Linked DNA regions of Alkaliphilus metalliredigens QYMF. The protein of the gene in region 2 interacts with the protein of the main gene of each other region in a pairwise test. Links are inferred from orthologs where the notes say so. Each region holds a gene or a part of one and is shown on either strand. Other genes may lie near its edges.

What was found.
Region 1: the proteins of AMET_RS19980 (region 2) and rplL interact in binary tests that used the Escherichia coli proteins (3 or more experiments, as listed by UniProt). The link is inferred for Alkaliphilus metalliredigens QYMF from one-to-one orthologs.

The regions. Positions count from the first base shown.
Region 1 is NC_009633.1:4,590,048-4,599,629, forward strand. Bases 1-2,683 are described here. They hold rplL (50S ribosomal protein L7/L12), read right to left. Parts: upstream 1,682-2,683; coding sequence 1,319-1,681; downstream 1-1,318. Other genes in these bases: rpoB (DNA-directed RNA polymerase subunit beta), read right to left, coding at 1-870; rplJ (50S ribosomal protein L10), read right to left, coding at 1,742-2,242; rplA (50S ribosomal protein L1), read right to left, coding at 2,486-2,683. Outside these bases: more of rplA, read right to left, coding at 2,684-3,184; rplK (50S ribosomal protein L11), read right to left, coding at 3,256-3,681; transcription termination/antitermination protein NusG, read right to left, coding at 3,766-4,284; preprotein translocase subunit SecE, read right to left, coding at 4,345-4,560; rpmG (50S ribosomal protein L33), read right to left, coding at 4,596-4,745; tuf (elongation factor Tu), read right to left, coding at 4,950-6,143; RNA polymerase sporulation sigma factor SigH, read right to left, coding at 6,373-7,014; AMET_RS22460 (NYN domain-containing protein), read right to left, coding at 7,098-7,607; 23S rRNA (guanosine(2251)-2'-O)-methyltransferase RlmB, read right to left, coding at 7,623-8,369; thyX (FAD-dependent thymidylate synthase), read right to left, coding at 8,402-9,175; AMET_RS22475 (hypothetical protein), read right to left, coding at 9,172-9,543; AMET_RS22480 (Mini-ribonuclease 3), read right to left, coding at 9,555-9,582. UniProt on the Escherichia coli protein: The binding site for several of the GTPase factors involved in protein synthesis (IF-2, EF-Tu, EF-G and RF3). Is thus essential for accurate translation.
Region 2 is NC_009633.1:4,154,956-4,165,855, forward strand. What follows is about bases 4,507-8,507. They hold AMET_RS19980 (DNA polymerase III subunit alpha), read right to left. Parts: upstream 8,175-8,507; coding sequence 4,707-8,174; downstream 4,507-4,706. Other genes in these bases: AMET_RS19985 (AAA family ATPase), read right to left, coding at 8,180-8,507. Also shown: AMET_RS19960 ([Fe-Fe] hydrogenase large subunit C-terminal domain-containing protein), read right to left, coding at 1-1,005; pyk (pyruvate kinase), read right to left, coding at 1,297-3,057; pfkA (6-phosphofructokinase), read right to left, coding at 3,074-4,033; AMET_RS19975 (hypothetical protein), read right to left, coding at 4,128-4,319; more of AMET_RS19985, read right to left, coding at 8,508-10,900. UniProt on the Escherichia coli protein: DNA polymerase III is a complex, multichain enzyme responsible for most of the replicative synthesis in bacteria. This DNA polymerase also exhibits 3' to 5' exonuclease activity. The alpha chain is the DNA polymerase catalytic subunit.

The DNA.
Region 1 (9,582 bases), 430 kb from region 2 along the record:
AGCCGCTTTATGGCTCATAATTCGATTTGCCAGAGATAATTTTTTGCTAAACTTATATCGTCCTACTTTTGCCAAATCATAACGCTTTGCATCAAAAAACAAAGTGTTGATTAAAGAAGTAGCACTCTCAATTGTTGGTGGCTCACCTGGTCTTAATTTCTTGTAAATCTCAAGTAGCCCTTCTTCTGCAGTTTTCGTATTATCCTTCTCAAGTGTTGCTAAAATTCTTTCGTCTTCTCCCAGCAAATCTTTAATTTGTTGGTCAGTTCCATACCCCAGTGCCCTTAAGAGTACTGTTGCAGGCTGTTTTCTTGTCCGGTCTACTCTTACAGAAACCACATCATTGGAATCTGTTTCATACTCTAGCCAAGCTCCACGATTTGGGATCACTGTAGCAGAATACAACTGTTTACCAGTTTTATCAAACTGTCGATTGTAATAAACCCCTGGTGAACGAACTAACTGGCTGACAATAACCCGTTCTGCACCATTAATAATAAAGGTACCGGTGTCTGTCATTAAAGGAAAGTCTCCCATAAAAACTTCCTGTTCTTTCACTTCTCCAGTTTCTTTGTTGATTAGCCTCACTTTTACTTTTAATGGTGCAGCATATGTGGCGTCTCTTTCCTTTGACTCCCCAACATCGTACTTAGGATTTTCATCAAGGGAATAATCAACAAACTCCAAAATCAGGTTCCCAGTGTAGTCTTGAATCGGTGAAATGTCGTTAAACACTTCACGTAATCCTTCATCTAAAAACCAGTCATACGCTTCTTTTTGGAGTTCAATCAAATTTGGCATGTCAAGCACTTCATTGATTTGTGAATAACTCATTCTAACTTTCTTGCCAAGCTGGACAGGATGTGGCATCAATTTAATTCACCCCTTGTGTTAAAGTTAAAAGAAATTACTTTCTTTTTTTCTACTCTATGATTGAAAATAGCCAAAAGCCTTTTATTTTGCTTTTGGTTTATTTTTACATACGATCATCTACTATACTATTGCCCTTGGTTGTCTTTTTTATACGGTCTTTATTAATCCTTGCAGGGTTTTGACGGTCTTATCAGTTTAGATAGCAGTGTCAAATAGTATAATATTATGCAATGTATAATTTTAACATAAGAGATACAGTTTGTCAACATTTCTTTGGTTTTCTATTTCTCCTATGAATTACTATATTTCATTTTTGTACTGGTCATTTTAGTTCTTTTATTGTATAATACTTTTATTGTATAATAAGAATCAAAATGTTTTTTCAAAAAACACATAAAAAGGTACTCCAGTTTCCTGGAGTGCCTTTTTTTGCTTATTCAATCAATTATTTAAGTGTTACAGAAGCGCCTGCTTCTTCTAGTTTAGCTTTAATTGCTTCAGCATCTTCTTTAGATATGGCTTCTTTAATTGCCTTAGGAGCCTCATCAACAACTCCTTTAGCTTCTTTCAATCCTAATCCTGTGATTTCTCTTACAGCTTTGATTACATTGATTTTTGAAGATCCTGCGTTATCAAGGATTACATCAAATTCGGTTTGTTCTTCTTCAACAGCTCCACCTGCAGCTGCTCCAACTACCACTGCCGCTGATGCAGATACACCAAACTTTTCTTCTGCAGCTTTCACTAACTCGTTTAATTCTAACACCTTCATATTTTCAATCGTTTCTAAAATTTGCTCGATTGTCATTTTAAAAGCACCTCCGATTATTTTTTGTTTTATTTTTGTTATTTTGATATTTTGTTATTCTTATGCCTCTTGCTCTGTCTTCTTGTCTGCAATCGCTTTGATTAAGCAAGCGAAGTTTGCCATTGGGGCATTAAAGCTGCTAAGAAGTTTAGCAATTAACACTTCTCTTGACGGCACAGACGCTAGCTCTTTTAATTTTTCTTCGTCATAAAAGCTTCCTTCAACAAACCCTACTTTTAATTCTAGGGCTTTATGGTTCTTAGCAAAATCATTTAAGATTCTAGCTGGAGCCACTGGATCCTCATAACTGAAAGCAACAGCATTTGGTCCTACCAAATCCGCCACCATTTCTTCCATCCCTGCATTTCGAGCTGCTCGTCTCATCATGGTATTCTTATATACTTTGTATTCAACGCCAGCTTCTCTAAACTTTGCTCTAAGTTCTGTGACTTCCTCAACCTTCAGTCCTCTATAATCAACTACTACTGCAGCGATAGATTTTTCAAACTTCTCAGTAATTTCAGCCACAACTTTTTCTTTCATCTCAATTACTTTTGACATTAGGACGTCCACCTCCTCTTTATGAATATATGGATATTTTGCCGTTACAGAAAAAGATCCCTCTCTGCGTAAATAACGTCACACAGAAAGAGATCTTTGATAAATTTATCCAAAGCCTCGGTAGGATATTTAAGCTAACGCACCTACTTTCTGCGGCAAAATATTCACTTTTAACAACTTTAATCATTGTATCAGTATCTGAAATCTATGTCAACAGATAAATTTAATTTATCTAATGGAACTTTATTCTGATACCTTTGATGGATTAACACGAATTCCTGGTCCCATCGTACTGGTTACACTGACACTCTTGAAATATTGTCCCTTTGCTGCGGCTGGTTTCGCCTTTGCAACTGCTTCTAACAATGTTTTAAAGTTTTCAGCCAGTTGTGCTTCTTCAAAAGAAGCTTTTCCGATTGGCACATGGATAATGTTTGTTTTATCCAATCTGTATTCTACTTTACCAGCTTTTATTTCCTTTACAGCTCTTTCAAGGTCAAATGTTACTGTTCCAGACTTAGGATTTGGCATTAATCCTTTTGGTCCAAGTACTCTACCTAATCGTCCTACAACACCCATCATATCTGGCGTTGCAACAACTACATCAAAGTCAAACCAGTTTTCGCCTTGAATCTTTGCTACTAGATCGTCTGAACCCACATAGTCTGCTCCGGCTTTTTCAGCCTCAGTTACTTTTTCGCCTTTTGCAAAGACAAGCACTTTAGCAGTTTTACCTGTTCCATGTGGTAATACAATGGCACCTCTTACTTGTTGATCTGCATGTCTTGAATCTACACCCAGTTTAATATGAGCTTCAATTGTTTCATCGAACTTTGCAGTAGCTGTTTTTTTAACTAATACTACCGCCTCATTAGGATCATATGACTTTTCTCTATCAAATTGCTTAAGTGCTTCTTGATACTTCTTACCTCTTTTTGGCATTTTCCTAACCTCCTTGTGGTAGTGACGGTCTTTATAGGACCTCCCACTTTTTCCTAAATCATCTATTGAAATTAATCTTCAACAACAACGCCCATACTTCTAGCAGTTCCAGCGATCATACTCATGGCAGATTCAACCGAAGACGCATTTAAGTCTGGCATTTTTAATTCTGCAATTTCCTTTACTTTCGCTTTTGAAATTGTTGCCACCTTCTTAGTATGCGGCTCACCTGACGCCTTGTCAATACCAGCTGCCTTCTTGATTAAGATCGCAGCAGGTGGTGTCTTTGTGATGAAAGTATATGATCTATCTTGATAAACAGAAATGATTACAGGAATAATCATACCTGCTTGATCTGCAGTTTTCGCATTGAACTCCTTACAGAACCCCATGATGTTCACACCATGTTGTCCTAAAGCAGGCCCAACTGGTGGTGCTGGTGTCGCTTTCCCTGCAGGGATTTGTAATTTAATTTGTCCTACTACCTTTTTTGCCATTGCTTTTACACCTCCTTAAAATTATATCTGTATGCGTTTCACTATCCCTAGTGTTTTTGGCTCAAGTCTTTTAAAATATCCATCCTACAAAGCTTGAACTTGGTGAAATTCTAATTCTACAGGGGTTTCCCTGCCAAACATTGATATGAGCACTCTAATGGTTTGTTTCTCCATGTTGATATGCTCTATTGAGCCCATAAAGCTTTCAAAGGGGCCGGAGACCACGCGTATAGAATCGCCTATTTTAATGTCGATTTCATGACTCACTTGTTCTACACCCATATTTTTCACTTCCCGATCCGTTAATGGAATCGGTTTAGAGCTTGGTCCAACAAAACCTGTTACACCTCGGGTATTTCTAACCAAGTACCATGACTCATCAGTCACGTGCATCTTGAGTAACACATATCCCGGATAGAGCTTGACCTCTTTTGTTTTTTTCTTGCCATTTTTAATTTCGATTTTCTCTTCCGTCGGTACTGCTACCTCCAGAATCAAATCTTCCATACCTCTGTTTTCCGCCATTTTTTCTATGTTAATTTTCACTTTGTTTTCATGGCCAGAGTACGTATGGACGACATACCATTTTGCTTGTTCGGACATATTAAGGAGCACCTGTCTTCAAAGACAAATAACTCTCCCTCCCTTTAAGCGTATTCTTCGTTAAATGAGTAAGTTTAACCCAAAACCAAAAACCGAATCCAAAATCCATAAAAGAACGACTGCCATTAATGTTGCAATAATCACAACACCTGTATGGTTTTTTATTTCTGCTCTATTTGGCCAATTCACTTTTTTAAGCTCGGATCTAACACCTCTTAAAAATTTACCTAAACCTTTTGCCTTTTCATTATTGTTGGCATTAGCTTGAGTAGTCATTCTGATCCTCACATCCTTTTAAAGTTTAAACTCAATTATTTTGTTTCTTTATGAAGTGTGTGGCTTTTACAGAATTTGCAATGTTTTTGCATTTCCATACGATCAGGGTTGTTCTTCTTATTCTTTGTTGTGTTATAATTCCTCTGCTTGCATTCTGTACACGCTAATGTTATCTTGACTCGCAACAGTTACACCTCCCGTAGAGCACTACTAATTCTCTTATTAAATCTATTACTACAACGCATAAGTAGCTCATATTATAGTACATTACCCAATAAAATTTATCACATTTTTATTTTACTGTCAATAAAAATTTCTTATTTTATCTAAAAGGGCCTAGGTTAACCCTAGCCCCCATTTATAACTCCTTGGTTTAATTAGGTTTTTAACTATTCGATAATAGAAGCGACAACTCCAGCTCCAACTGTTCTTCCACCCTCTCGGATAGCAAATCTTAATCCTTCTTCTGTTGCAATTGGGCTAATCAGTTCAATTTCCATTGTGATGTTATCTCCTGGCATTACCATTTCTACTCCTTCTGGTAATTTAATTGATCCCGTTACGTCTGTTGTTCTAAAATAAAACTGTGGTCTGTATCCATCAAAGAATGGCGTATGTCTTCCACCCTCTTCTTTTTTCAATACATATACTTCAGCCATGAACTTTGTATGTGGCTGAATCGAACCTGTCTTCGCCAATACTTGTCCTCTTTCGATTTCATCTCTTTGGATACCTCTTAATAAGATTCCAACGTTATCTCCAGCTTGTCCTTGATCTAGAAGCTTTCTAAACATCTCTACTCCTGTTACAACTAGCTTTCTTGGTGCTTCTGATAATCCAACTAGAGAAATCTCTTCTTGTACTTTTACAATTCCTCTTTCGATTCTTCCTGTTGCTACTGTTCCTCTACCTGTAATTGAGAATACATCCTCTACTGGCATTAGGAATGGCTTATCTGTATCTCTTACTGGCTCTGGAATCCATGTGTCAATTGCATCGAATAATTCAACAATTTTGTCTCCCCATGGACCTGCTGGATCTTCTAATGCTTTTAATGCTGACCCCATGATTACTGGTGTGTCATCTCCTGGGAATTCATACATGTTTAATAGATCTCTTACTTCCATCTCTACTAACTCTAGTAATTCTTCGTCGTCTACCATGTCACACTTGTTTAGGAATACGACGATGTATGGTACACCTACTTGTCTTGATAATAGGATATGCTCTCTTGTTTGAGGCATTGGACCATCCGCTGCTGAACAAACTAAAATCGCTCCGTCCATTTGTGCTGCTCCTGTAATCATGTTCTTTACATAATCAGCATGTCCTGGGCAGTCTACGTGAGCATAATGTCTCTTGTCTGTTTCGTACTCCACGTGAGCTGTTGAAATTGTGATTCCTCTTTCTCTTTCTTCTGGTGCCTTATCGATCATATCGAAGGCTACCGCTCCACCTGTTCCATATCTGTTGTGCATTGTGATTGTGATTGCTGCTGTTAACGTTGTTTTACCGTGGTCTACGTGACCAATTGTTCCAATATTAACATGTGGTTTACTTCTTTCATATTTTGCTTTTCCCATTCTATCTTCCTCCTCCATTGTTATTCACCCAAGTATCACCAAAACAATTAGCATAAATCGGGCTCCTGTTTTCCTTTTTATTATGTAGGATTTGCCTTCAAAGACAATCTATTATATTATGTCATTAAACTTTAGATTTAAATCATAGGATACATCCTACCCATTGTCCATTTTACTACGTCTCAATAACCCTTGTCAATATTATCGTAAACAAGGGAACGACTTAATTTTATGCATTTCTCGCTTCTAAATAACGCTCTAATTTGCGTTTGACACGTTGTAAGGCATTGTCAATAGATTTGACATGGCGTTTTAAATCACAAGCAATTTCCTGGTAAGATCTTCCTTGTAGATACAACATCAACACTTTCCACTCCAGGTCACTTAAAATTTCTCCGATTTTCCCTTCAATATGCCCTAACTCTTCTCGACAAATAATTAGCTCTTCCGGATCCGTTACCTTTTGCCCTGAGATAACATCCAAAAGTGTCCGATCAGACTCTTCATCGTAAATGGGCTTATTTAAAGAAACATAAGAATTAAGTGGGATATGTTTTTGTCTAGTAGCCGTTTTAATCGCCGTAATAATCTGCCTCGTAATACACAACTCAGCAAAAGCCCTAAATGAAGACAGTTTGTCCGGTTTGAAGTCTCGAATCGCCTTATAGAGTCCAATCATTCCTTCTTGTACAATATCTTCCCGATCAGCTCCTATCAAAAAATAGGATCGGGCCTTGGCTCTAACGAAGTTCTTGTATTTTTTTATCAAAAACTCCAGTGCAGCCAAATCACCATCTTTAGCACTTTCAACTATATCTTCATCCACCACATCGTAGTTCCCCGTTACATTTTTTATCGCCCCAACACCCACACACATCGCCTCCGCAGATTTAGTAATATGCCCAAAATCATGACAATATTATACCTTAATATATTATGTAAAGTCAAGTGAATTCACGACCCCCGTCTGAATTTTTCGAGTTTTTCTAAAATGGTTTCGTCTAACCTCGAAGATATATCATTTCGTTCCTGGGATAATTTTTCACCCTTTTTCTTGATCTTTACTTTTATATTTTGGAATTCTAAAACTAATTCCCTAACAGAAATTCTCGTGGCGCCTCCCCCTAAAACCATTTGTTGCTCTGCCCAATCGTTGGTTGCAACTACCACACGATTCCTTATAGAAAGTTCAGTAATCAGCCTTTCTATATAAGAATCTGCCGTCTGTTTTTCCTTGGTAAAAACAACTTCAACACCTTTAAGTTTCTCATTTTTTTGCATGCTCCCCTTCACTAAATGAGCATCAAAAACAACAATCACTTCGATTCCCTTGAATGACCCATACTCAGCCATCATTTCCAGCAGCTCTTTTCTAGCGCCATCCAAATCTCCTTGACATAATTCCTTCAGTTTTGGCCATCCATTCAATACATTATACCCGTCTAGGACCAAATATTCCTTCAAAGCCTTTCCTCCATCCTACTTTTCCGCAGAAATCCGTTGTCTATAAGCCTCATACATTAATACGGCTGCTGCTACCGAAGCATTTAGAGAAGATACCTGTCCCGCCATGGGAAGTTTGACTAAAAAGTCACATTTTTCCTTGACCAATCGAGAAATTCCACTTCCTTCACCACCAATGACCAAGGCAAGGGCTCCCTTGAAATCAGCTTCAAAATGCAGCTGTTTCCCTTTCATATCAGCCCCGGCTACCCAGACACCTTTTTCCTTAAGTTTATCTATTGTTTGAGAAATATTGGATACCTTTGCCACAGGAACGTATTCAATGGCACCTGCCGAAGTCTTTGCCACTACAGCTGTTAAACCTACAGCTCTCCTTTTAGGAATAATAATCCCATCTACCCCAACTGCATCAGCTGTTCGAATAATAGATCCCAGATTATGGGGGTCCATAATTTCATCCAATATCAGTATAAATGGCGATTTGCCTTTTTTCTGTGCATTTTCTAGTATCGTCTCCACGTCACTATACTCATAAGCCGCCACTTGGGCAATGACACCTTGATGTGCATGAGACTCTGATATTTGATCCAATTTTTGGCGTTCCACATATTGAACAATAATATTCTGATCCTTAGCCATGCCAATAATCTTTTTCATGGAGCCTTCTTCAGCTCCCTTAGCAATTAACAATTTATCAATTTCACGTCCTGCTTTCAACGCTTCTAATACAGGATTGCGTCCTTCTATTTTATCTGTTTTCATTCTTCCACCTCATTAATAGAGCTTATCGCCCTTTATAGACCTTGAAACCGTTCTTTTACTTCCTTCATTTTACCACAGCTCATACTTCCCTCTGGGCACTTTCCGTGAATACATCCTGGTCCACAATACTTAAAGACCGTGGGTGCAACGTCTTTTAGCAGTCGTAGCATCTCAATGGCTAATTCCTTGATTTCCCACTGGGCCCGATTACAGCATCGGTGATGGAAAAAGTTAAATAAAGCCCTGGCATTCATTGTAACAACGATCTTTGTTTCACAGGCATTGGGCAAGACAAACCTTGCATCTTCAATGGCTTTCTTTTCTGCCATTGATTTTGCTTGTCCTGGAGATTGCCCCCCATCAACGAACCCCTGATAGTGTTTCTGAAATAATAGTTCTGCTAACCGGTCATATGCACCTTGAATCTCTTCCATTGTTTTAATAAAAAGAACCACTGCTCGTGGATCACTCTCCACCTCTGGGGGAATCACGTACTCAAAGCTTCCCTCCTTCACATAGCGCTGACTCTTCTGAGAATAACTAGAGCCAATACGATGTCTCACAAGCTGATGCGTTAAGCTTCTTGATACCCCCTCAATGCCAAATGTGAAGCTAATATGCTCAAAAGGTGATTCATGTCCTAGACCCGCCAGCATATCGATAAACCCTTTCACTTTATCTTCCTGCAAGTTTGATCTTAAGCTCTGAATATCACTGTTAGAGTAGCACAGCTTTGCCGCCGAAGCAGTTAGTTTTTCTGGTTCTGGTGTGTGTCCAATTAATTCTACCTTTAAGTTTGTTTTCATCCTTTGGTCCCTCCTTTAATCTGCATCTCTTTTACCGGTATAACATAAAAAAGATATGCTCTAACCTTAGCCCGATACTGTCCTTCAAGGACCACTTCAACCTGTTGATCCATTTCTTTATCGAAATAACTAATTTCTGTGGTTCCTTCATCTGACTCTTGTAGTACAAATAGTACACGATAATGTAGAAGTCCTAATTTTTCCAGCAATCCACTGTTCTCCAATGGTGCTGTACTTGAAGCATAGGATTGAAACTTTCCTCGTTCTCCTTCTAACACACCAGCAGGGTCATACCATAATGATTTACCAATCAACAAAACCATCAAAATGCAAGCAATGATCAACATACTCTTTGATCGCCTATCCATTTGAATCCCCCTTACCGCTTGTCCAATATTTCCATAGAG
Region 2 (10,900 bases):
AAGACTTATAGACTCTTTTAGCTTTATGTCTTCAAATAATACCGTTTTAGATGTTTCCTTAATATAGTCCTTTACTCGCTTTCTTCTTACATAATAATTTGTCGCATCCTTAGGCATTCCTGTGCCGTCAATACATCCACCTTGGCAAGAGGCACTTTCTAAAAAAATCCCACTCAATTCTTTCTTAGATAAACTTTCTAAAATCTCTTTACTTCTTGAAATTCCTGTGACAATAACTCGCTCATATTTTGTTTTTTGCTCTTTTGAGACATTTGGTTTACAGGGAATTTGCTGACCTTGTCTCCTCCCTTTTCCATCAAATTCTTCTAATGAAAGTTCTTCAAGATTTATGCCCGCTTCTCCAAACCATTGTTCTAATTCTACAAAGGTTAATACAGAGTCCACAACTCCTTGATGCTGTCTTTCATAAGCCTCTACTTTTTTTGCAATACAAGGACCAATAAAAACAACATGAATATCGTGCCCATATTTTTGCTTTAAATATTTTCCATGAGCAATCATCGGTGAAACAATAGGAATCATATATTTACGCAGTTCCGGATAATATGTTTCAATTAAATAATTGTTTGAGGGACAACTAGTTGCAATCAAATTATCTTTTTGAGAGGCTTGAAGGTGTTCTTCGTAAGCCATTACCACCATATCCCCTCCAATTGATGCTTCCTCAACAATATCAAACCCTAATATTTTTAATGCCTTTACCATTTGCCCTGTTGCTTTCATAGAAAAAGCTCCTGGAAAAGAAGGGGATAAGCTTGCCACCACTTTCTTATTGGAGTCAATGGCCCTTTTTACTTCATGTACTTTGTCTTTTATATAAAGGGCATTTTGGTCACAAATCACATAACATTCTCCACAGGATATACAACGATCTTCTAATATTTCTGCTCGATCATCATAAATAGAAATAGCCTTGGGTGAACACACCCTTATACACTTATAACAATTCTTACATTTTTCTTTAGAGAAGTTAATAAATTTCATTGTCTCACCCCTCTTGTTATTTTCTTAACAAGTACATTGTAACTTACTTTCATAAAAAAACCAACCAATATGTTTACAATAAAGCGTAAATTTAGGATTAAAAATAGAAATAATTACAAATTGCTTATCTACATTATCTCCCTTAAATTAAGAAAAGAACCTACAGGATCCTGTAGGTTCTTTTTTTTACCAGCTTATTTCACGATAATCAATAAAGGGGGAGAATATTGATGTCGTTATTGTATTATATGTTTTTCTATATAAATCGGTGCTTCATTTCCATCATATTTTTTACAAGACACGTGTCTTTCCACTATATATCAATCCCCGAATGGTATCTACAGTGACAATATCTCCGGTTTTCAGCTTCTCTGTTGCGCCTATGGCTCCAACCACTGTGGGCTTATGAAGGTTTAACCCTACAATAGCTGCATGACTTGTGATGCCACCTTCTTCTACAATCATAGCCCCTGCTTTCTCCATCAATGGAATCAGATCCTTATCTGTACAAGAAACCACTAAAATGTCACCCTCATTGAATGTTTCTTGTCCTAGCTCATCATGCTGATGGATCACAACCACTTTTCCAGTGGCGGGAATTTTGCCTACCCCGGTTCCATTTACCAATACATCCCCAACAATATGTACCTTCAATAGGTTTGTTGTTCCTGCTATGCCTACAGGCACTCCTGCCGTCATAACGATCAAGTCGCCTCTCTTAATATACTCTTTCTCCAAGGCATGTTCCACTGTTGCATCAATAATATCATCGGTTGATTGAAATTCATCTACTAATAGACAATAAGCACCCCAAGTTAAACTCAGCTTTCTCATCACACGCTCACTGGTTGTGGCTGCAATAATTGGTGCCTGAGGTTTAAATCGAGAGACCATCCTTGCGGTATGTCCTGAGGACGTAGCTATTAAAATTGCAGATGCCTGTAAGTCACTTGCTGTACTGCAGGTAGCATGACTAATTGCATCGGTGATTGTCAATTCCCGTTCTTGGGCCTTTTTGTTCAATAGGCTACGGTAATCAATGGCCCCTTCAGTTCTTAATGCGATTCTCGCCATTGTTTTCACAGATTCTATCGGATATTTTCCTGCTGCGGTTTCCCCCGAAAGCATGATTGCATCGGTTCCATCAAATATTGCATTGGCCACATCCGTTACCTCTGCACGAGTGGGTCTAGGATTACGCATCATAGAATCCAACATCTGAGTAGCTGTGATCACTGGTTTTCCAACCTTGTTACATTTTAGAATCATTTCTTTTTGAGCTAGGGGAACATCTTCTGTTGGTATTTCTACACCTAAATCTCCTCGAGCTACCATAATCCCATCTGAGACTTCTATGATTTCATCTAAATTATCCATTCCTTCTTGATTCTCTATTTTAGAGATAATTTGAATATGATCTGCATTATTTTCCTCTAATATCCTTTTGATAGCCAATACATCAGATGCTTTTCTGACGAAGGAAGCCGCAATAAAATCAATATCCATCTGGATTCCAAATACAATATCACCTTCATCTTTTTCTGTAATGGCAGGTAAATTAATTTGTACCCCTGGAACATTGACTCCTTTGTGATTTTTCACGATTCCTGCATTTTCAACGATGCATTCAACATCTGTTCCTTGGATGATTTTTTGCACCCTAAGTCCCACTAGTCCATCATCAATCAATATTTCATCTCCAGGCTTAACATCTCTAGCCAACCCTTCATAGCTAACACTACACATATTTTGATCCCCTACGACATCACGTGTGGTCACAGTGAATACCTGCCCTTCCGCTAGCAGGACCTCTGGATCTTTAAACTTTCCTGTGCGAATTTCTGGTCCCTTAGTATCTAGTAAAATTGCTACAGATTGTTCAAGCTCTCGTCTCACTTCTTTAATCATTTTAATTCGCTCACCATGCTCTTCATGGTTTCCATGGGAAAAGTTTAACCTAGCTACGTTTAAACCCTGCTTTACTAACTCAGTGAACACTTCCTTAGATTCACTGGCTGGCCCTATTGTACAGACAATTTTTGTTTTTTTCATATTCATCTCTCCTTCATTATATCGATAGTATTTTTGCAAGCTCAAAGGTTTCTTGATCAAATTTATTTTCTATATTTAAAGCTTCCTCAATATCCATGTCGAAAATTTGATTTCCTTTAATACCAACAGCACGGTTGCCTTTTTCCTCTATTAATAGATCCACAGCCCTGGCACCCATTTTGCTGGCTAAAATTCGATCAAAGGCAGTAGGACTTCCACCCCTTTGAATATGTCCAAACACAGTAGATCTTGTTTCAATTCCTGTCTTTTCTTCAATGATTTTGCCTAAATCAATGGCCCCCCCAACACCTTCTGCCAATACAATTAAACTATGTAATTTACCTCTGTTTTTGCCCTGTAATAGTTTTCGACATATTTCATCAATGTCCAAGCCTACTTCAGGAATAATAATACTTTCAGCACCCCCTGCTAAACCAGTATATAGGGCAATATCACCACAATGTCTTCCCATTACTTCAATGATGTTTGCTCTTCCATGGGAGGTAGAGGTGTCTCTGATTTTACTGATGGCATCTAATACTGTATTCATTGCGGTATCAAAACCTATTGTATAATCACTATATCCCAGATCATTATCAATGGTCCCTGGTACTGCCACCGTAGGGATCCCTAGTTCACTCAGTTTTTTTGCCCCTTGAAAGGAACCATCCCCACCGATGACCACAACCCCATCTATCTTCAATACCTTCAACACATTTAATGCCTTTTTTCTTCCTTCTTCAGTTCTAAATTCTTCACATCGAGCTGTTCTTAGAATCGTTCCCCCCCGATGAATAATATCGGCTACTGAAGAAAGGTTCATTTCTTCAATTTTAGCATTGATAAGTCCGCTATAGCCCTGTTTAATGCCCATTATCTTACAGCCATTATAAATACCACTTCTGACCACAGCACGTATGGCAGCATTCATTCCTGGAGAATCTCCCCCACTTGTTAATACACCAATTGTTTTCATTTCTATACCTCCATTCTATCCTATAGGGACTTTGTTTGTCCCGCGTAGTTTAATTAGTCCCTATTTCTATGTATATAAAAAAAGAAAAAGTAATTTATAATCCGTGGTTCATTAAAATATGATGTGCTTCTTCAACTTCCGCTCTAGGTACTAATATTTCACAGGTACCTTCTTCATTGCTTTTACTAATAGGTTTAATTTTAACTAAGAAGCCTTCTTCTGTTAATATTTTTTGCATTTTTTCTGCATCCCTTTTGGTATTAGCCATATACACGACTGTCCACATTATTCAGGCCTCCTTTTATCTCTAATTAAGTCTCATATTACTTCAGTATACCCTAAACTGAATCTACTATTGTATCTCTTTTTAATTTTCTATTTTATACTATATTTTACTTTCTAAATCATTTTTCATTTTGGTGTTTACAATTTTGAATATATTACATATTATAACACACACGCCTTTTTATTTGCCACAAAATATTCAAATGGAGGGATGATTTTAAAAAATATTGTCATTAAGTTGATGGATGAACGGGGGGTGATTATAAGAAAAGGTAGGCATCCTTAAGGATCCAAATATTAAAGATGCCAGTGTTCATACCTTCTTAGGCAATCTGATTGCCGGTATTGCGGCTGCAGCCTCAGTCCTTATTGCCCATTCAAAGTTTAGTTAACTAACCTTAACGCAATCTTCTCCAAAGACAGTTTTTAATTTCTGTAATAGATCTTCATCTAGTGTAATCCAGAGACTTTGATCAGCCTTAAAGGCTTTTTTCTGATCTTCAATATAGACAAATACTGGCACCTTTCCTCTATGCAGGCGAAGGGTCGGCTTTATTTCTTCTATTTTACCAAGCTGATCCTCATTTTCCACTTTAATGTATAGTTTTTGTTCTGCCTCTTCTTCTTTAACCAATGGTCGTACCCGTTGAACCAGAACTTTAGGTGTTTCATCCTCCCTTAGGTTTAAGGTTCCCTCCATGAGGACAAAGCTATCGTCTACCAATAAATCTTGGTAGCGATCATATGTTTTTGGAAAAACAACACATTCCACAACTCCAAATAAATCTTCTACGGTTACAAAGGCCATTATTTGTTGGTGTTTTGTGGTTTTAATCGTTTTTTCAATAACAATTCCTCCAATAATGACCCGATCTCCTTCTTTCCATTCCTGCTCATTATCATCTTCTTCGAGGCTCAAGACTAATTGATTACTATAGGCGGATACCTTTTTGCTTAGCTCTTTTTCATAGGCTGCCAGGGGATGTCCACTGATATATAAGCCTAGTACTTCTTTTTCCATATTGAGCCTGAGCTTATCATTAAATTCTTTGATGTTAGGCAATAATCCTTCATTTAGATTAGATGGCATTCCCGATGGACCTTCAAATAAGCCAAGTTGACCTTGGATGTTTCTCTTTCGATCATGATAAACACTATCTAGCACCTTCTCATAAATGGCTAATAATTGTGCTCGATACACCTCTAAGCAATCAAAAGCCCCACATTTAATCAAACTTTCAATAGAACGTTTGTTAAGATCCTTACTAGGTACTTTTTGACAAAAATCTGTAAAGCTTGTAAAGCTTCCTTTATGATTTCTAGTTTCTACAATGGCATCAATCATATTGCCCCCCACATTTTTAACAGCGGCTAATCCAAAACGAATTTGATTATCTTCAACTGCAAACTTGCTATAGCTTTTATTAATGCTAGGGGATAATATTTCCATGCCTTGTCGTTTGACATCTTGAATATAGTGAACTACCTTAAGGGTGTTCCCCATGACACTGGTCATTAATGCTGCCATAAATTCCACAGGATAATGACATTTTAAATAAGCCGTCTGATAAGACAGGACTGCATAGGAGGCCGCATGACTTTTGTTAAATGCATAATTGGCAAAATCAATCATTTGATCATAAATTTCATTGGCAATATTCTCAGGAATCCCTCGTCGAATACACCCTTCAATTTCTAATTCCCCAGCTTCACTTTCTTTTCCATAAATAAAATATTTTCTTTCCTCTTCCATCACATCACGTTTCTTTTTTCCCATGGCCCGTCTCACTAAGTCAGAACGGCCATAGCTATAACCTGCCAGGTCTCTTACCACTTGCATTACCTGTTCCTGATAGACCATACAACCATAGGTCATATTTAATATGGGCTCTAAGCTCTCATGTAAATATTCAATTTTCTCATGATTATTTTTATATTCAATATATTTTGGAATGGACTCCATGGGTCCTGGACGAAAAAGTGAAATCCCAGCCACAATATCTTCAAAATTGTCAGGCTTCAGCTCCCTCATAAATTGAATCATCCCTTGGCTCTCCAATTGGAATACACCCAGTGTTTCTCCTCTACCAATCAATTCATAAACCTTAGGATCTGTATATTCACTATCTTCAAAGCTAACTTCAAGCCCATGATTTGCCTTAATTAATTCTAGTGCATCTCGAATCACAGTGAGTGTTCTCAATCCTAAAAAGTCCATTTTAAGTAGGCCTAATTCTTCCAATGTCCCCATAGTGAATTGTGTTGTCATACTGTTATCATGCATATACAGGGGTATATGCTGGTCTAAGGGCTTCTTAGCAATCACCACCCCCGCCGCATGGGTAGAGGCATGTCTTGGCATTCCCTCAAGCTTTTTCGCCATACGAATCAAATAATTGGCATCATCATTTTCTTGATACATCTTTCTTAAAACAGGATTCACTTCTAATGCCTTTTCAATGGTGATTCCTAAGGTAAAGGGGATTTCCTTTGCGATTTGATCTACTTCATTGTATGGCATATTCACCACTCGACCCACATCTCGAATAGCGCCACGGGCAGCCATGGTTCCAAAGGTGATGATCTGAGCCACCTTATCTTGTCCATATTTTGCCTTTACATAATTAATGACTTCTTCTCGACGTTCATAGCAAAAATCAATATCAATATCTGGCATTGAAACCCGTTCTGGATTCAAAAACCGTTCAAAAATTAAATTGTATCGAATGGGGTCAATATCTGTAATCCCTAATGTATAGGCCACAATACTCCCTGCTGCACTCCCTCTTCCTGGCCCCACTGCAATTCCTTGATCTTTGGCGTATTTAATAAAGTCCCATACAATTAAGAAGTATTCCATATAGCCCATCTGCTCGATGATACCCAATTCATACTCTAATCGTTCCTTCAATTCCTGGGTGATTTCCTTGTATCGATACTGGAGTCCTTCGTAACAAAGCTCTCTCAAATACCCTTGCTTTGTCTTTCCAGGAGCAACATCATAGTTAGGTAAATGAATGGTGTCAAAATCAAAATCCACCTGACACATTTCAGCTATCTTAACTGTATTGGCTAAGGCCTCTGGGGCATAGTCAAATAGCTTTGCCATTTCCTTTTGTGTTTTCAAATAGAATTGATCATTGGGGAATTTAAGACGCTTTTCATCATTTAGAATTTTTCCCGTTTGAATACACAACAAAATATCATGGGCTTCAGCATCCTCCTGATCTGTATAGTGGACATCATTGGTGGCCACAAGGGGGATCCCCGTTTCTTGATTCATCTTAATCAATTCTTCATTGACCTGCTGCTGTTCTGGTAGTTTATGATCCTGTAGCTCTAAATAAAAGTTTCCTTTACCAAACATTTCTTCTAGCATTAATGCCTTTTCCTTGGCTTTTTCATACTGATTTTGTAAAATCAACCGCTGTACCTCTCCAGCTAAGCAGGCACTTAGAGCAATCAATCCCTCTGTATGCTTTGCAATTTCATTATAATCCACCCTTGGCTTATAATAGAACCCATGTAGATAGGATTCAGAGACCAGTTTAATCAGGTTTTGATATCCTACATTATTTTTAGCCAATAAAACCAAATGACCTTGGGACTTATCCTTAACTGGATCCTTATCTGTCATGCCTCTGGCAGCCGTATAGACCTCACAACCAATGATAGGCTTGATGCCTTTCTTTTTTGCCGCTTTATAAAAATCCACAACCCCAAACATTGAGCCATGGTCAGTGATTGCAAGGGCATCCATTCCCAGTTCCTTAACCCGGTCTAGGGTTTGATTAATGGTGGCAAATCCATCTAATAAACTATATTGTGTATGCACATGAAGATGGACAAAGCTCATCTTCTTCACTTCCCTTCATTAGCCGCATCAATTAGCAACGCTGCCTTGACTTTAATCTGATTCACAATAGCCTGTTCATTAGGGTTATTGAGTCTTTTACTAAAATTTTCCGCTCTTTTTAAACTCTCCAATGCTTTGTCATACTTCTTTTCATGAATGAATAGCAGGGTCATATATCCCTCTGCAATGGCACGCCCCCACAATACATCTATTTGTTTATATAATACAATGGCCTTTTTCAAATACGGCTTTGCCCTTTGGTAATCCCCTATCTCCACGGCTGCTTGTCCCCCGTGGGTATAGAAAATCATTAAGCTTTTAAAAATCTTTCGCTCCTGGCAAATGGCAATGGCTTGATCATAATAGCCCATTGCTTCTTCTAGGTGATTTTGGCATCTCTTTACTTCTCCTAAATAATCATAGGCTGCTGCAATATTCAAAGCATAATTATTGGCATCTTGATCTAATTGCTCAAAAACCTCAATGGATTTCTTGAAAAATCCCTCTGCTTCCTGGTATTCATTGTTCATCATCTGATGTCGTCCCTTTAATCTCAAAAAGTATCCACTCTCTCTTAAATCCTCTAGTTTCTCAGCGATAACTAGCCCTTTTTCAATATATATTTCCATTAAAGGTAGCTGGTGGGTTTGTATTCCATAATAAATCATCTGTCGATAGCCCTTCAGAAGGATTTCATACTGTTCATGGTCTAAGGCCTTATGGATCATTTTTTTAATATATTCTACACCACAGGTATATTTACCCTCACGAATCATAAACCGGCCCTTCATATGAAGAAATTCAATTTCCAGGCCTTGTATGACTTCTATATGATTTGGTTTGTCCAACAGAGACGTAAGTGATTCTTGAATTTCATTTAAAAACGTCGTGGCTTCTTTTTTAGTCAAATAGAAATACTGTTCTTGTTCTAAATACTCCCCGTTTAATGCTGGGAATAATTCGTGATTAAACTCTAGATAGGCATTGACGTTTTTGATTTGGTATTTCAAAGCTGCCATGGGATCTCCTGACTTTGAAAAATGATAGATCAATTTAGAGTAGTGCATGCGATCCCATTGATTATTTTGTAAATTTCCCTCCAATAGAGAGGCGATTCGTCCATGAAAGACTTTTCTCATAGATTTGGGCTGTTGCTGATAAATAAAGTCCCTTAGTTTTTGATGGGTTAATTGAAAAACAACCTTATCTCCCTCGTCTATCTCTCTAATTAAATACCGGCTCTGTAGCTCATTCAGTAGTTGGACCAGTAGTAATTCATCCTTACCACTGATGGACTTCAAGACTTCTAAAGAAACCTTGTCAAAGAAAATAGAAATTAAATTAATCAATTGTCGTGCTTCCTGTGAAATGCCCATCAATCGACTTTTCAACACATCTTGCATCTTAGGTGACAATGTAGTGACATCTCCATGATCCTGAAGGACATTTAAATATTCTACTAAGAAGAAGGGGTTTCCCTCAGTCTCCTCATAGATCTCATGAATTTGTCGCTCCTTAAAGGGGTACTCTGGAAGCTTTTTCTCGATAAATCCTGCCACTTCTTTTTTGGTAAAGGCGGTTATTTCTACTTTTTCAATAACATCATATCGATTAAGCTCCACCATAAACTCATCTATTTTCTCATCAAATCCGCTCCTACAGGTTCCAAGCAAGAATACATTTCTTGGAGCAATCCGTAACAAAATGATCTTTAACAAAGATAAACTCATTCGATCCATCCACTGTAGGTCTTCAAAAACAAGAACCAACTTCTTTTTGTTACTTATCTTTTGAAAAAGACCTAAAATCACTTCCTGAACCCTCTGATATTGTTGGGAACCCGGTCCCGTGGTTACATCAATGGCTAGATGATTCATTTCATCGGTTGCAAAAATGGGGAAAATTGAAGCAATCATCTCCTGCCAGATCAATGGAATTTTTATTTGCTCTTGTTGAATGATGTTTACCAACTGAGAAAAAATTGGATTCCATGGTTTCAGCAAATAATTCTCCTCTGCCTGATAACAGCTGGCTTGAATTACAAGGATATCATTTGGCAGTGTCTCTAAAAACACATCCTTTAGTGTTGTTTTACCAATACCTGCTTCACCTGTAATCATGATTGAACCATAGGACCTACTACTTCTAAATAGTGTGAACTGTTTATTCATTTCAGTGAGTTCTTTTGCTCTTCCATGGAAAAACAATGTGTTTTTTTCATTTTTGTTATTCTGTTTATCACTTTGATATTGCAATGCTTCTTCAAACATTTTTCTTGTCCGTATATCTGGTGCAATCCCTAGCTCTGTTTTTAACATATCCGTCAACCCTTGGTAGGTCTCCATTACCTTATAGTATAGTCCCTGTTCCACATAACATCCCATCAGCCATCGATAGGCCCGTTCATCGTACTCATCTAATTGAATTAGGGTATTGGCATACTTTTCAACTAAAGGATATGCTTTGAGCTTGAAGCTCTGACCAATCTCCTCATATGCTTTTTGTACATATTGATCTTGGTAATATTGTCTTTCTCTACTTACCCACTCCTCAAACTCCAAAGCTCCTTTTATGATGAATCCCTTTAGAAACAGGCTAGCGTATGCATCTAAATTCACTTGATTCTCCTTTATAAAATCATGTAAATCACAGGCAATTTTCACCTGGGGATTTAACATGACAATTGATCTTTGGGGAGAGACAATGATATCTATATCAAAAGTTTT